Linked DNA regions of Actinoalloteichus hymeniacidonis. The protein of the gene in region 2 binds, or shares a complex with, the protein of the main gene of each other region. Links are inferred from orthologs where the notes say so. Each region holds a gene or a part of one and is shown on either strand. Other genes may lie near its edges.

Region 1 (5,392 bases), 3.8 Mb from region 2 along the record:
CGCATCACCAGGACGTCGTCGGCGATGAGCCGCACCACCGCCAGATCGTGGGTGATGAACAGATAGCTGAGGCCGAGGTCGGCCTGTAGCCCCGCGAGCAGCCGCAACACCTGGTCCTGCACCAGGACGTCCAGCGCGGACACCGCCTCGTCGCAGATGACCACCGAGGGCTCCAGGGCCAGTGCCCTGGCCAACGCGACCCGTTGCCGCTGTCCACCGGAGAGCTCGTTGGGATGCGCCTGGGCCACCCTGCCGGGCAGCGCGACATGATCGAGCAGTTCCGCGACCCGACGCCTGCGAGCCGCCCGATCGCCCACCCGGAACACCCGCAGCGGCTCGTCCACGATGCGTTCGATGGTGAACATCGGGTTCAGCGAGCCATAGGGGTCCTGGAACACGGGCTGCATCGCGCGGCGGATCGCCCGCCGCTCGGCACCCCGCGCCGTCTGCACGACGCGGCCGTCCAACCGGACGGTCCCGGCGGTCGGGGTCTCCAGACCGAGCACCATCTTGGCGACCGTCGACTTGCCCGAGCCGGACTCGCCGACGATCGCGGTGGTGGAGCCCCGGCGCACCCGGAAGCCGACGTCGTCGACGGCCCGCAGCGTCCCCGACAGCCGTCCGCGCAGCCGGTAGTCCTTGGTCAGCCCCTCGACCACCAGCACGTCGTCCTCGGCCTCGGCGGCCGTCGCGCCGCGTTCGGCCGCGATGGCCTCGGCGATATCCCCGCCCGCCGCGCCAGCCTCGCCCGCCTCCTCGACGGACGGCGGTGGCGGCCGATCGCCGTCACCGCCGAGGAAACGGCGGGCGGTCACCACCGAGGGCGCCGCCGCCACCAAACGCTGGGTGTACTCGTGCTGCGGATTCTCCAGCAGGGTGCGCGCCGAGCCCGCCTCCACGACCCGGCCCTGCGACATGACGAACACCGTGTCGGCCCGGTCGGCGGCCAACCCGAGATCGTGGGTGATGAACAACAGCGAGGTGCCCGACGAGGACACCAGCGTCTCGAGGTGGTCGAGGATCTGCCGCTGCACGGTCACATCGAGCGCCGAGGTCGGTTCGTCGGCGATCAACAGCTCCGGCTGGCAGGCCAGCCCGATCGCGATCAACACCCGTTGCCGCATACCGCCGGAGAACTCGTGTGGATACTGCCTGGCCCGCCGGGCCGCATCGGGGATGCCCGCATCGCCCATCAACTCGATGGCCCGTTTCCGCGCCGCCGCGCCGGAGGCCAGCCCATGAGCCCGCAGGGTCTCGGCCACCTGATCGCCGACGCGCCGGACGGGGTTCAGATTGGACATCGGGTCCTGCGGGACCAGACCGATCTCCCGGCCCCGCAGGCGGCGCAGTCGTCGTTCGTCCGCACCGGTCAGATCCTCGCCTCGGAACAGCACCTGTCCGCCGGTGATCCGGCCATTGCCCGCGAGCAGTCCGAGCACCGCCAGGGCCGCCGTCGACTTCCCCGAGCCGGATTCGCCGACGACGGCGACCCGCTCGCCGGGACGCACCGTCAGGTCGACGCCCCGCACGGCGGGGGTCGCATCGGGTGCGGTGGAGAACGACACCTCGAGATCACGCAGTGCGAGCAGCGGCGTCGTGGTGTCCGTGGCGATCTGGGTCATCCTCGGCTCCTGGCGGATTTCTCGATGGTGCGGTGGTCAGCGGCCGACGGCGTAGCCCTGCATGCCGCGGGGATTCGCGGCCGAGGTGAGGATGCCGTCCTGGGTACGGGTCACGGACGAGAGCCTGCCCAACGCCCAGTCACCGGCCCGGACGATGCGGTGGCCGAGGGCCTCCAGCTCGGCGATGACCTCGTCGCCGAGTCGGTCCTCCACCACCATCTCGCCGGGGGACCAGGTGCGTGGCCAGAAGGAACCGGGCATCGATGTGGTGTGGAAGGCAGGCGCGTCGATGGCCTCCTGCGGGGTGTAGCCGCCGACGATCGTGCGCAGCAGGTAGAGCAGCTGCCACTGGTCCTGCTGATCCCCGCCTGGCGAGCCCAAGGCGGTCACCGGCACCCCGTCGCGCAGCACCAGCGTCGGTGTCAGCGTGGTGCGGGGCCGCTTGTTGGGGCGCAGACCCGACGGCGATTGCTCGTCCAGCCAGTTCATCTGTAGCCGGGTGCCCAGGCAGAAGCCGAGCGCCGGAATGGTGGGGGAGGACTGCAACCACCCGCCGGAGGGCGTCACCGAGACGATGTTGCCCCAGCGGTCGACGACATCCAGGTGGCAGGTGTCGCCCTTGGTCTCGCCGGAGGAGCCGACCGTCGGCTCGCCTGCGGCGGCGCCCGCGCCGTGCAGGTCGTAGGTGATACGCAGCGGCGGTTGGAAGGCGGTGCGGTCGGCCAACACACCGGGACGCAGCTCCGCCGAGGCGGTCTGGCCGATCTGCGCGCGCCGCTGGGCGGCGTACTCGGCGGAGAGCAGCGTGGCGGCGGGCGGGGCGAGATCCCCCTCGCCGTCGCCGTAGTAGGCGTCCCGGTCGGCCAGGGCGAGCTTCATCGCCTCGACGATGCGGTGCGCACCGGCGGAGGTGCTCGGGTCGATCTCGGAGTCCTCGAAGCCCTCCAGGATCGCCAGCGTCTGCAACAGCGCCGGGCCCTGGCCCCAGAAGCCGGTCTTGGCGATGGTGTGCCCCCGGAACTCCAGGGTCACCGCGTCCTCGTAACCGGCCGAGAAACCGGTCAGGTCGGCTGCGGTGATCACCCCGGCGTGGTCGGTGCCCGAGGCGTGTCGATGCGGGGTCTTGACGAACTCCTCGATGGCCTCGGCGACGAAGCCCTCCCGCCAGGCGGTCCGCGCCGCCTCGATCCGACCCTCCCGGTCGGCTGCGTCGGCCCCTGCGGCGACCAGCCGGTCGAGCACCTCGGCGTAGGCGGGCAGTCGGACCAGCTCGCCGGGTTGCGGGAGCCTGCCCTCGGGGGCCCACAGGTCGGCGGAGCTCGGCCAGTGCTCGGTGAACAGTTCGTTGACCTCGGCGATGGTGTTGCACACCCTCGGCAGCACCGGGTGACCGTTGCGCGCGTAGCCGATCGCGAACTCCAGGACGTCGGCCAACTCCCACGTTCCGTGGTCGCGCAGCAGAACGAACCACGCGTCGACGGCGCCGGGCACGGCGGCGGCCAGCGCGCCTGCCCCCGGAACCAGGTCGAGCCCCTCGGCGCGGAAGTGCTCCACGGTGGCGCCCTGCGGCGCGGGGCCCTGCCCGACGAGGACCTTCGGGGTCGGGTCGGCTGCGGTGGCGAAGACGCCGGTCAGATCGCCGCCCGGCCCGTTCAGGTGCGGTTCCACGATGTGCAGTACGAACCCGGCGGCGACCACGGCGTCGAAGGCGTTGCCGCCGCGCTCCAGCACCGCCGAGGCGGTGGCGGACGCGGTCCAGTGCGTGGTCGCGGCCATTCCGAAGGTGCCCTGCAACGTCGGTCTGCTGGTCATCGCGGGAGGGGGTACGAAACTCACAGGAAGATCCTCAGCGTCGAGTGGTCGGGTCGAGTGCGTCGCGTAGTGCGTCGCCGAACAAGTTGAATCCGAGACAGATCAGCAGGATTACCAGGCCCGGGAAGATCGCCGCCGTCGGGCTGCGCACCAGGTACTGCTGGGCGTCGGAGAGCATCACTCCCAGGCTGGGCGTCGGTGGTTGGATACCGAGTCCGAGGAAGGACAACGTCGCCTCGCCGATAACCGCGATCGGCATGATCACCGTGGCCTGCACGATGATCGCCGAGGTCGCGTTCGGCAGGATGTGCTGGCCGAGGATCCGGCCGCCGGAGGCGTCGAGCCCCTTGGCCGCGAGCACGAAGTCCTTACCCTTGAACCGCAGTGTCTCGGCGCGTACCACCCGGATCATGGTGGGGATCTGGGCGATGCCCAGCGCGATCGCCGCATTGGTCAGGCTCGGGCCGTTGATGGCCGCCAAGCCGACGGCCAGGATGAGGAACGGGAAGGCCAGCATCAGGTCGGTCAACCGCGACACGACCGCATCGAGCACCGGCCAATAACCGGCCAGCAGGCCCAGCGGGGTGCCGATCACGACGGCGAGCAGCACGGACAGCCCGCCCACCTGCAGCGAGGTGCGGGCACCGTGCAGGATCCTGGAGAGGATGTCCCGACCGAGATCATCGGTGCCCAGGGCGTATCCGATGGTCAGCGGCCGTTGGAATGGCGCGTCGAAATGCACCTCGGCGGGGGGATAGGGCGCGATCCAGGGTGCGAGGACTGCGGCCAGGACGACCAACAGCAGCAGGATCCCGCCGGTGATGCCCAGCGGGTTGCGCAGCAGTTCACGCCACACTCGACCTCGGGTCCTGGCGAGGTCGACGTGCACGGGCTCGGCAGCGGTGGACATCAGGCCTTACCTCCTACTCGGATCCGTGGGTCGATCAGGGTGTAGAGCACATCGACGGCGAGATTGATCAGGATGTAGGCGGCCGTGACCACGAGCACCACCGCCTGGATCACCGGGTAGTCCCGGCTGAACACCGAGTCGAGGGTGAGTTTTCCGAAGCCGGGCAGTCCGAAGATGCGCTCGGTGACCACCGCCCCCGAGATCAGCCCGCCGAGCTGCAGTCCCACGATCGTGACGACGGTGATCAGGCTGTTCCGCAACGCGTACCGCACCAACACGGTGCCGCGTCCCAACCCCTTCGCCCTGGCCGTGCGCACATAGTCGGCGCTCAGGGTCTCCAACATCGAGGCACGGGTCTGCCGCATGACCACACCCGCGATGGCGGTGCCCAGGATGATCGCGGGCAGTGTCAGATGCAGCAGCCCGCGCAACGGGTCCTCGAAGGGCGAGACATAGCCGGAGGCGGGGAACCAACCGAGGCCGACGGCGAGGTAGAGGATCGCCAGGATGCCCAACCAGAAGTTGGGTACCGACAGGGCGACCAGCGCGAACCCGTTGGCGGTCCATTCCGGCCACCGACCCCGGAACACCGCGGCCACCACGCCGGCCACCATGCCGAACAGGACGGCCACCACCAGCGCGTAGACCGACAGCTGGATCGTCACGGGCAGGGTGGTGCCGATCATCTCGGTCACCGGTGTCCCGGTGCGGACCGAATCGCCGAAGTCGCCGCGCAGGGCATTGGTCAGGAACCGCCAGTACTGCACGAGCACCGGCTGATCGAGGCCGAGATCGGCGCGAACGGCCGCCAGCTGCGCCGGATCGGCCTCCTCGCCCGCCATGGCCAGCGCCGGGTCGCCCGGTAGCGCCCGAACGCCGAGGAAGACCACCAGGGAGGCCAACAGCAGCGTGATCAGCGACTGCCAGGTCCGGGTGAACAGGTAGCGCCCCACGTCAGCCCTCCTCGATCAGGAAGCCCGCGCGGCCCAGCCGGACCACTCCGTCGGCGTAGACCTCCACGCCGCCGAGCTCGGAGCGGTGCGCGGTG
Region 2 (7,732 bases):
GCTCCGAACGAGCTAACCGGCTCACTCGTCCGGGGCCTTGCGGCCGATATCGGACACCGCCGAAACCACATCGGTCCACAGTGAACTGCGATGTGATCGGCTGGTGTGAAGGAGCTGCCCGATGCGAGTTCGACGTCGAATCCACGCGGTACTACTGACCGCCCTGCTGCTGGGCGCGGGAGGGATCGTGTCCGGTGCCGCACAGGCGAATCCGGCACCGCAGTCCGAGTACGTCTTCACCACGTTCACCTACGACAGTGAGAGCGATCTGCACATCTACCGGTCGTCGGACGCGCTGAACTTCGAGGCGCCCGCCGGGCCCGCGTACACCCCGTCGGACAGCCTGCTGCGGGATCCGAGCATCATCAGGCATCGCGACGGGCGCTACTACGTCGTCCACACCACCGGTTGGGACACCACGAACTTCGCGATCGCAGTCAGCAATGACCTGCAATCCTGGCAACACCTGACGACGGTATCGGTGCCGGTAGCCGGGATTCATAACACTTGGGCACCGGAATTCTTCGTCGACCCGGTCAACGGCTCGGTGAACGTGATCGTCTCGCTGGGCGCGGAGTACCGCAGCTCTTTCCGGCCCTACCTATTCACCGCATTGGACTCCTCGTTGCGCCGCTGGGGACCGCCCGCCGCGCTGCCCGGCATCGAGCCCAACTACATCGACACCTTCGTGACCTACCACCAGGGCGAGTACCACGCCTTCGCCAAGAACGAGACGGACAAGCGCATCGAACACGCCGTGGCGCCCCGGCTCGGCGGGCCCTATGAGTTCGTCCAGACCGGCGACTTCGCGGGCTGGGGGCGAGCCGAGGGGCCCGCGATCACCGAACTGCCCGACGGCCGGTACCGGATCTACATGGACGCCTACACCTCCGACCGCTTCCTCTACAGCGACAGCGCGGACCTCTACGAGTGGACCGCGCCGAGGGAACTGCCCGGCGGGTTGTCCGGCTTCGTGCGACACGGCACCGTCCTGCGCCTGAACTGAGCAGGTCAGCGCGACGCATCGGGCGGGCGGGGACCGGTGTCCACGCCCGCCGGAGATGGTCGCTACACTGACTCACGGACCCCGTGCGGCGTCCATCCTGTGAACTCCCCCAGGGCCGGAAGGCAGCAAGGGTAAGCGGGCTCTGGCGGGTGCACGGGGTCCCCTTCTGTCTCTAGGGCAAGTACGTCGGCCTCGCCCCGGCCCACGGGCAAACCGCTCGTCACGCTGTCGGACCTGCCGCGTAGCCTCGTCGTGTGGCGCTGGCCCTTTACCGCAAATACCGCCCGGCGACCTTCGCCGAGGTCGTCGGTCAGGAACATGTCACCGACCCGATTCGCACCGCGCTGTCGGCTGGTCGGATCAACCACGCATACCTGTTCTCCGGGCCCAGGGGCTGCGGGAAGACCTCCAGCGCGCGCATCCTGGCGCGCTCGCTGAACTGTGTCGAAGGTCCCACCCCCGACCCCTGTGGCACCTGTTCGTCCTGCGTGGCGCTGGCGCCGGAGGGCGCGGGCAACGTCGACGTCGTCGAGCTGGACGCCGCCAGTCACGGTGGCGTGGACGACGCCCGTGAGCTGCGTGACCGGGCCTTCTACGCGCCCGCCGAGTCCCGCTACCGCGTGTTCATCGTCGACGAGGCCCACATGGTCACGACGCAGGGCTTCAACGCCCTGCTCAAGATCGTGGAGGAGCCCCCGGAACACCTGATCTTCATCTTCGCCACCACCGAGCCGGACAAGGTGCTGCCCACCATCCGGTCCCGGACGCACCACTACCCGTTCCGGCTGATGCCGCCCGCCACGATGCGTGGCCTGCTGGAGCGGATCTGCGCCGAGGAGGGCGTCGCGGTCGACCCCGCCGTCTACCCGCTGGTCATCAAGGCGGGCGGTGGTTCCGCCCGGGACACCCAGTCGGTGCTCGACCAGCTGTTGGCGGGCGCGGGCGAGGAGGGCGTCACCTACCAGCGCGCGGTCACCCTGCTCGGCGTCACCGATGCCGCGTTGATCGACGAGATGGTCGACGGGCTGGCCACCGCCGACCACGCCGCCGTTTACGCCACGGTCGACCGGTTGGCCGACGCGGGCCACGACCCCCGCCGATTCGCCACCGATCTGCTGGAACGGCTGCGGGACCTCGTCCTGCTCCAGGCCGTGCCCGAGGCCGCGCAGCGCGGACTGGTGGACGTCCCCGCCGACCAGCTCACGGTGATGCAGCGGCAGAGCACACAGCTCGGGGCCGCGACCCTGGCCCGCTTCGCCGAGATCGTGCACTCCGGTTTGGGCGAGATGCGGGGCGCGACCGCGCCGAGGCTGCTGCTGGAACTGCTGTGTGCCCGGATGCTGCTGCCTGCGGTGTCCGATTCCGAGCAGGCCCTGTTGCAGCGCTTGGAACAGGTCGAGCTGCGGATGACGACGGGCATCGGGGTCGCACCCCCTGCGGCGGCTCCCCGCGCCGAGGCCGCCAGTCCGGCCCCGGCCGTTCGGGCACCCGCAGCGCAGGCGACCTCCCCAGCGCAGGCAGCCCCCGCCGCCGCGCCACGAACCATCGAACGGCCGCAGGCCCGCCCGCCGCAGCCGGAACCGAGCCCCGCCCAGCGCGAGGCGCCCGCCGCCGCACCACAGGCCGCCCAGACACCGACGCCGCCCGCCGCCGCACCCGACCCGGCACCGGTGGCCCCCGAGCCGGAACCCGTCGCCGCAGCACCAGCGGCCACCGGTGGCATCGATGCCGCCGCCATCCGCCGGGTCTGGACGGCGTTGCTCGGTGTCGTCCGGGAACGCAGCCGGAGCCTGGAGGCGATGCTCTCCGACGCGACGGTGCACGCCGTCCAGGGCAACCTGGTGTTGCTGACCCACATGTCCGCACCGCTGGCGCGTCGATTGGCCGACAGCCGCAATTCCGAGGCGATCGCGGCGGCGTTGGGTCAGGTCCTCGGCGGTAGTTGGCAGGTGCGCTGCGGGTCGGCCGAGGAGATGGCCGCGATCGGCGGCGGAGCGCCTGCGGCCGCTCCGAAGCAACCCGTCCGGCAGGCCGCCCCCGCCCCGCAGGCGCCGGTTCGCCCACAACGTCCCGCAGCTCAGCCCGCCGAACAGCGGCCGCGCCGGGTGGACACCGAGGACGCCGACGGCGTGCCGTTGCCACCCGAGCCCGATGACATGGAGCCGCCGGAACCCGACCCGCAGTCGACGCCCTCGGCCCCGGTTCGACGGGTCGTGCCCGCCAAGCCTTCGGAACCCGTACCGACCGAGGGCGCCGCCGAGGCAGCCGGGTCCGGCGGTTCGGGATTCGACCGCCCACCGGATCCGATGCGGGCCGCCGAGCGATTGCTCACCGAGGAACTGGGCGTCAGCAGGCTTCGGTCCTGATCGAAAGGCTCGCCGAACAAGCTCTGGCGCGCGCCGCCACGTCGCACCGACGTGCCTGGAGCACGCCGTAGGCTGGCCAGAAGGCCCCACCCGTCGTGGAGAGGAACCAGACAAGTGCAGCCCGGTGGACCCAACATGCAGCAGATCCTTCAGCAAGCACAGAAAATGCAGCAGCAGGTGCTCGCGGCCCAGCAGGAACTCGCCGAGGCCGAGGTCACGGGGACTGCGGGCGGCGGCCTGGTGACCGCGACGGTCAACGGCTCCGGTGAGCTCCAGTCGGTGAACATCGACCCCAAGGTCGTCGACCCGGACGACGCCGAGACCATCGGCGACCTGGTCGTCGCCGCCGTGCGCGATGCGAACCGGCAGGCCCAGGAACTGGCGCAGCAGAAGCTCGGCCCGGTCGCGGGTGGCCTCGGTGGCCTGGGCGACCTCGGTGGCCTCGGCGGTCTCGGCGGCGGCCCCGGCGGCCCGGCACTGCCCGGTTTCCCGGGCATGTGATTCGACCCGGAATACCGGGGCGGATTGTCGTGGACTCTCGCGACGCAAGCGCGAGTCGGCAGTAAGGAGAGGTCGGGGTGTACGAGGGTCCGGTTCAGGATCTGATCGACGAGCTGGGTCGACTGCCCGGTATCGGGCCCAAGAGCGCCCAGCGGATCGCCTTCCATCTGCTCGCCGCCGAACCCGCCGATGTGACCCGGCTGCAAGAGGTATTGCAGCGGGTCAAGGAGGGCGTGGTGTTCTGCGACGTCTGCGGCAACGTCTCGGAGGAACAGACCTGCCGGATCTGTCGCGATGTGCGACGGGACCCCCGGCTGGTCTGCGTGGTGGAGGAGCCCAAGGACGTGCCCGCCGTGGAGCGGACCCGGGAATTCCGGGGGCGCTATCACGTCCTGGGCGGCGCGCTGGATCCGTTGTCCGGCATCGGCCCGGACCAGCTTCGGATCCGGGAGTTGTTGGCCAGAATCGGCGGCACGGCCGACGGGGTCGAGGTCACCGAGGTGATCATCGCGACCGATCCGAATACCGAGGGTGAGGCTACGGCGGCCTACCTGATCCGCATGCTGCGCGACTTCCCCGGGCTCACGGTGACCCGGTTGGCCTCCGGTCTCCCGATGGGCGGCGACCTGGAGTTCGCCGACGAGTTGACCCTCGGCCGGGCCCTGTCCGGACGCCGAACGGTGTGACCGGTTCTGAACCGGCCGAGGCCGATCGGCCGGCTTCCCACGAGACGCCGGGTGAGATCTCGCAGGTCACGGAACCGGTCTCCTTCCCGGCCGGTGCGGTCGAACGACTCGCCGACTCGGTGTTGCATCGGCCGGCGAGGCTCGGCACGGTCCGGGCGATGGCGATCGACGGCCCCTCCGGATCGGGCAAATCCTCCCTCGCGGATGCCGTGGCCGCCGAACTCCGTCGCCGTGATGTGGGTGTGAGTCTGGTCCGCGCCGACGACTTCGCTACGTGGTCCGAGCCCTGGCAGTGGTGGCCCGGTTTCGAGCACGCTGTGTTAACGCCACTGCGGGCGGGTGCGCCAGCGGAGTATCGGCGGATCGTCTGGTCGGAGGCCGGCCCGGTCCTCGGGGACGTGGTCCGCGTGCCGGTTCCAGAGGTGCTCGTGCTGGAGGGCGTCTCGATGGGACGGCGAGCCGCGGAACACTTCCTCTCCTACCGGGTGTGGATCACCTGGGGCGATGAGCAGCGCAGACGTGAACGGTCGATACGTCGGGACGGCGAGACGATCCGGGAGCCGATCATCGAGTGGCAGCGGTTCGAACGCGAGTGGTTCGCCGAGGATCAGACCCCGCGACGTGCCGACCTCATCATCACTCAGCGCGGTTGGTCGACTCCAACCGATTCATCAGAACGTTACACTCAGTGAGCGAAATCCGGCGCATTCGGCTGGCAGGATTCATGCGTGTCGGGATCGTGACCCGGTAACGCTACGGATACGTAGCGAACAAGGGTTATCGTCTGCGACCAACTGTGAGTTAGCCGAACACTGAGGTGCGTGATGGCCACATCCCGAACGGCCCCGAGGTCACGGCTCCTACGGCTGAGTGCCGTCGGCCTGGCCGGAGCCCTTGTCCTGTCCGCCTGCGCTGAGTCGCAGCGGTCCGACGACACCGGTGGGGGTTCCGGTGAAGGCGGCACCTTCGTCTTCGGCGCCGCAGGCGCGCCAGCCCTGTTCGACCCCTTCTTCGCCAGCGATGGCGAGACCTTCCGCGTCTCCCGGCAGATCTTCGAGGGCCTGGTCGGCTTCGAGCCGGCAGGCGTCGACGTCGAGCCGGAACTCGCCACCGACTGGGAGTCGTCCGAGGACGGACTGACCTGGACCTTCAACCTCCAGGAGAACGTCACCTTCCACGACGGCACCCCCTTCAACGCCGAGGCGGTCTGCTTCAACTTCGACCGCTGGTACAACCAGGAGGGCACCGGGCAGAACCCGGCGATCTCCTACTACTGGAACAACACCTTCGGCGGCTTCTCCGACGGCGAGAGCCCCTCGCTGTTCGAGTCGTGTTCCGTCGAGGACGACAGCACCGCCGTCATCCAGCTGACCAGGGCGACCGGCAAGTTCCCGTCGATCCTGGGTCTGCCCTCGTTCTCCATGCAGTCGCCCACCGCGCTGGAGGAGTACGAGGCCGACAACGTACGGGCCGAGGGCGACAGCTTCGTCTTCTCCGACTACGCCCGGGAGCACCCGACCGGTACCGGTCCGTTCCAGTTCGCGTCTTACGACGAGGGCAACGCGACGATCGAGCTGACCAAGTACGACGAGTACTGGGACGCCGAGGCCGCAGCGAAGATCGACAACCTGATCTTCCGGATCATCCCGGATGAGACCACCCGGCGCCAGGAGCTCCAGTCCGGCGGTATCGACGGTTACGACCTGCCGAACCCGGCCGACTACCAGACCTTGCAGGACGGCGGCAACAAGGTCGAGATCCGCGACCCGTTCAACATCCTCTACCTGGGCATCTCCCAGAAGGAGAACGAGGCGCTGCGTGACGTGCGCGTCCGCAAGGCCCTCGCGCACGCCATCGACCGCGAAGAGCTCGTCACCTCGACGATGCCCGCCGGTGCCGAGGTCGCGACCCAGTTCTACCCGGAGTCGGTCGAGGGCTACGCCGACGACGTCGAGACCTACGCGTACGACCCGGAGCTCGCCGAGGAGCTGCTCGCGGAGGCAGGCGCCTCCGACCTGACGGTGGAGTTCCACTGGCCGACCGAGGTCACCCGGCCGTACATGCCGAACCCGCAGACCATCTTCAACGCGATCTCCGAGGACCTCGAGGCCGTCGGCATCACCGTCGAAGCGGTCAGCACCTCGTGGAACGGTGGTTACACCGAGCGCACCAACCAGGGTGACGCCCAGCTGTTCCTGCTCGGTTGGACCGGCGACTACAACACCGCCGACAACTTCATCGGCACCTTCTTCACCGAGACCGAGGGCCAGTTCTTCACCGGTGAGTCCGAGGGCGGCGAGGAGCTGTCCGAGGCGCTGCAGGAGGCCGACGCCGAGCCGGACGACGAGATTCGTGCCGGTCTCTACGAGGACATCAACCGCAACATGCTGTCCGACTGGATGCCCTCGATCCCGCTGTCGCACTCGCCGCCCGCGATCGTGGTGGGCCCGAACGTCGAGGGCCTGGTCACCAGCCCCCTCACGGCGGAGGAGTTCAACACCATCACCGTGACCGAAGAGTAGGGCGTAAGAGACCCGACTCGACTCGAATCCCACCACCAAAGGCGAACGCGTGCTCCGATACACCGTTCGGCGATTGGCCCAGATGGTGCTGGTCGTCGCTGTGCTCTCGGTGCTGCTGTTCGGTTGGCTTCGGATACTCCCAGGAGGGCCGGTCTCGGCCCTCCTGGGAGACCGTTCCACCCCCGAATCCGCAGCGCAGTTGCGAGCCGAGCTGGGCTTGGACCAGCCGATCTTCGTGCAGTACTTCAGCTTCTTGGAACGTGCTCTCACCGGGAACTTCGGCACCTCGACCGGGGTGCAGCGCGGAGTTCCCGCGATGGAGGTGTTCCTCCAGCGCTTCCCGGCGACCCTCGAGTTGTCGATCTTCGCGATCCTGATCGCGATCGCCGTCGGCGTCCCGCTGGGCTACCTGGCCGCGCGGCGGCGAGGCGGTTGGCTGGACAACCTGAGCATCGGCTGGTCGCTGGTCGGCATCGCCGTCCCGGTCTTCTTCCTGGCCTTCCTGTTCAAGTGGATCTTCGCCGTCGAACTGGGCTGGCTGCCCGCCTCCGGTAGGCAGAGCACCGGGCTGGATGCCACCAGAATCACCGGCTTCTACATCCTCGACGGCCTGATGACCAGGGAATGGGATGCGGCCTGGGATGCCGTGCT

Evidence for each region.
Region 1: the proteins of BKA25_RS26135 (region 2) and BKA25_RS10125 are in contact, whole or in part, in a cryo-EM structure (PDB 8Z1Y), measured with the Escherichia coli proteins. The link is inferred for Actinoalloteichus hymeniacidonis from one-to-one orthologs.

Annotation. Positions count from the first base shown.
Region 1 is NZ_JACHIS010000001.1:2,295,644-2,301,035, forward strand. The notes cover bases 2,407-5,392. They hold BKA25_RS10125 (ABC transporter permease), read right to left. Parts: upstream 4,345-5,392; coding sequence 3,469-4,344; downstream 2,407-3,468. Other genes in these bases: BKA25_RS10120 (gamma-glutamyltransferase family protein), read right to left, coding at 2,407-3,434; BKA25_RS10130 (ABC transporter permease), read right to left, coding at 4,344-5,297; BKA25_RS10135 (ABC transporter substrate-binding protein), read right to left, coding at 5,299-5,392. In the rest of the region: BKA25_RS10115 (dipeptide ABC transporter ATP-binding protein), read right to left, coding at 1-1,622; more of BKA25_RS10120, read right to left, coding at 1,659-2,406. UniProt on the Escherichia coli protein: Part of the ABC transporter DppABCDF involved in dipeptide transport. Responsible for the translocation of the substrate across the membrane.
Region 2 is NZ_JACHIS010000001.1:6,094,333-6,102,064, reverse strand. What follows is about bases 4,813-7,732. They hold BKA25_RS26135 (ABC transporter substrate-binding protein), read left to right. Parts: upstream 4,813-5,383; coding sequence 5,384-7,081; downstream 7,082-7,732. Other genes in these bases: BKA25_RS26130 (ABC transporter permease), read left to right, coding at 7,131-7,732; BKA25_RS26140 (uridine kinase family protein), read left to right, coding at 4,813-5,251. Outside these bases: BKA25_RS26165 (glycoside hydrolase family 43 protein), read left to right, coding at 122-1,006; BKA25_RS26155 (DNA polymerase III subunit gamma and tau), read left to right, coding at 1,261-3,372; BKA25_RS26150 (YbaB/EbfC family nucleoid-associated protein), read left to right, coding at 3,508-3,873; recombination mediator RecR, read left to right, coding at 3,951-4,559; more of BKA25_RS26140, read left to right, coding at 4,556-4,812. UniProt on the Escherichia coli protein: Part of the ABC transporter DppABCDF involved in dipeptide transport. Binds dipeptides and accepts a wide range of side chains, including small neutral, bulky hydrophobic, and positively and negatively charged groups. Tripeptides are poor substrates.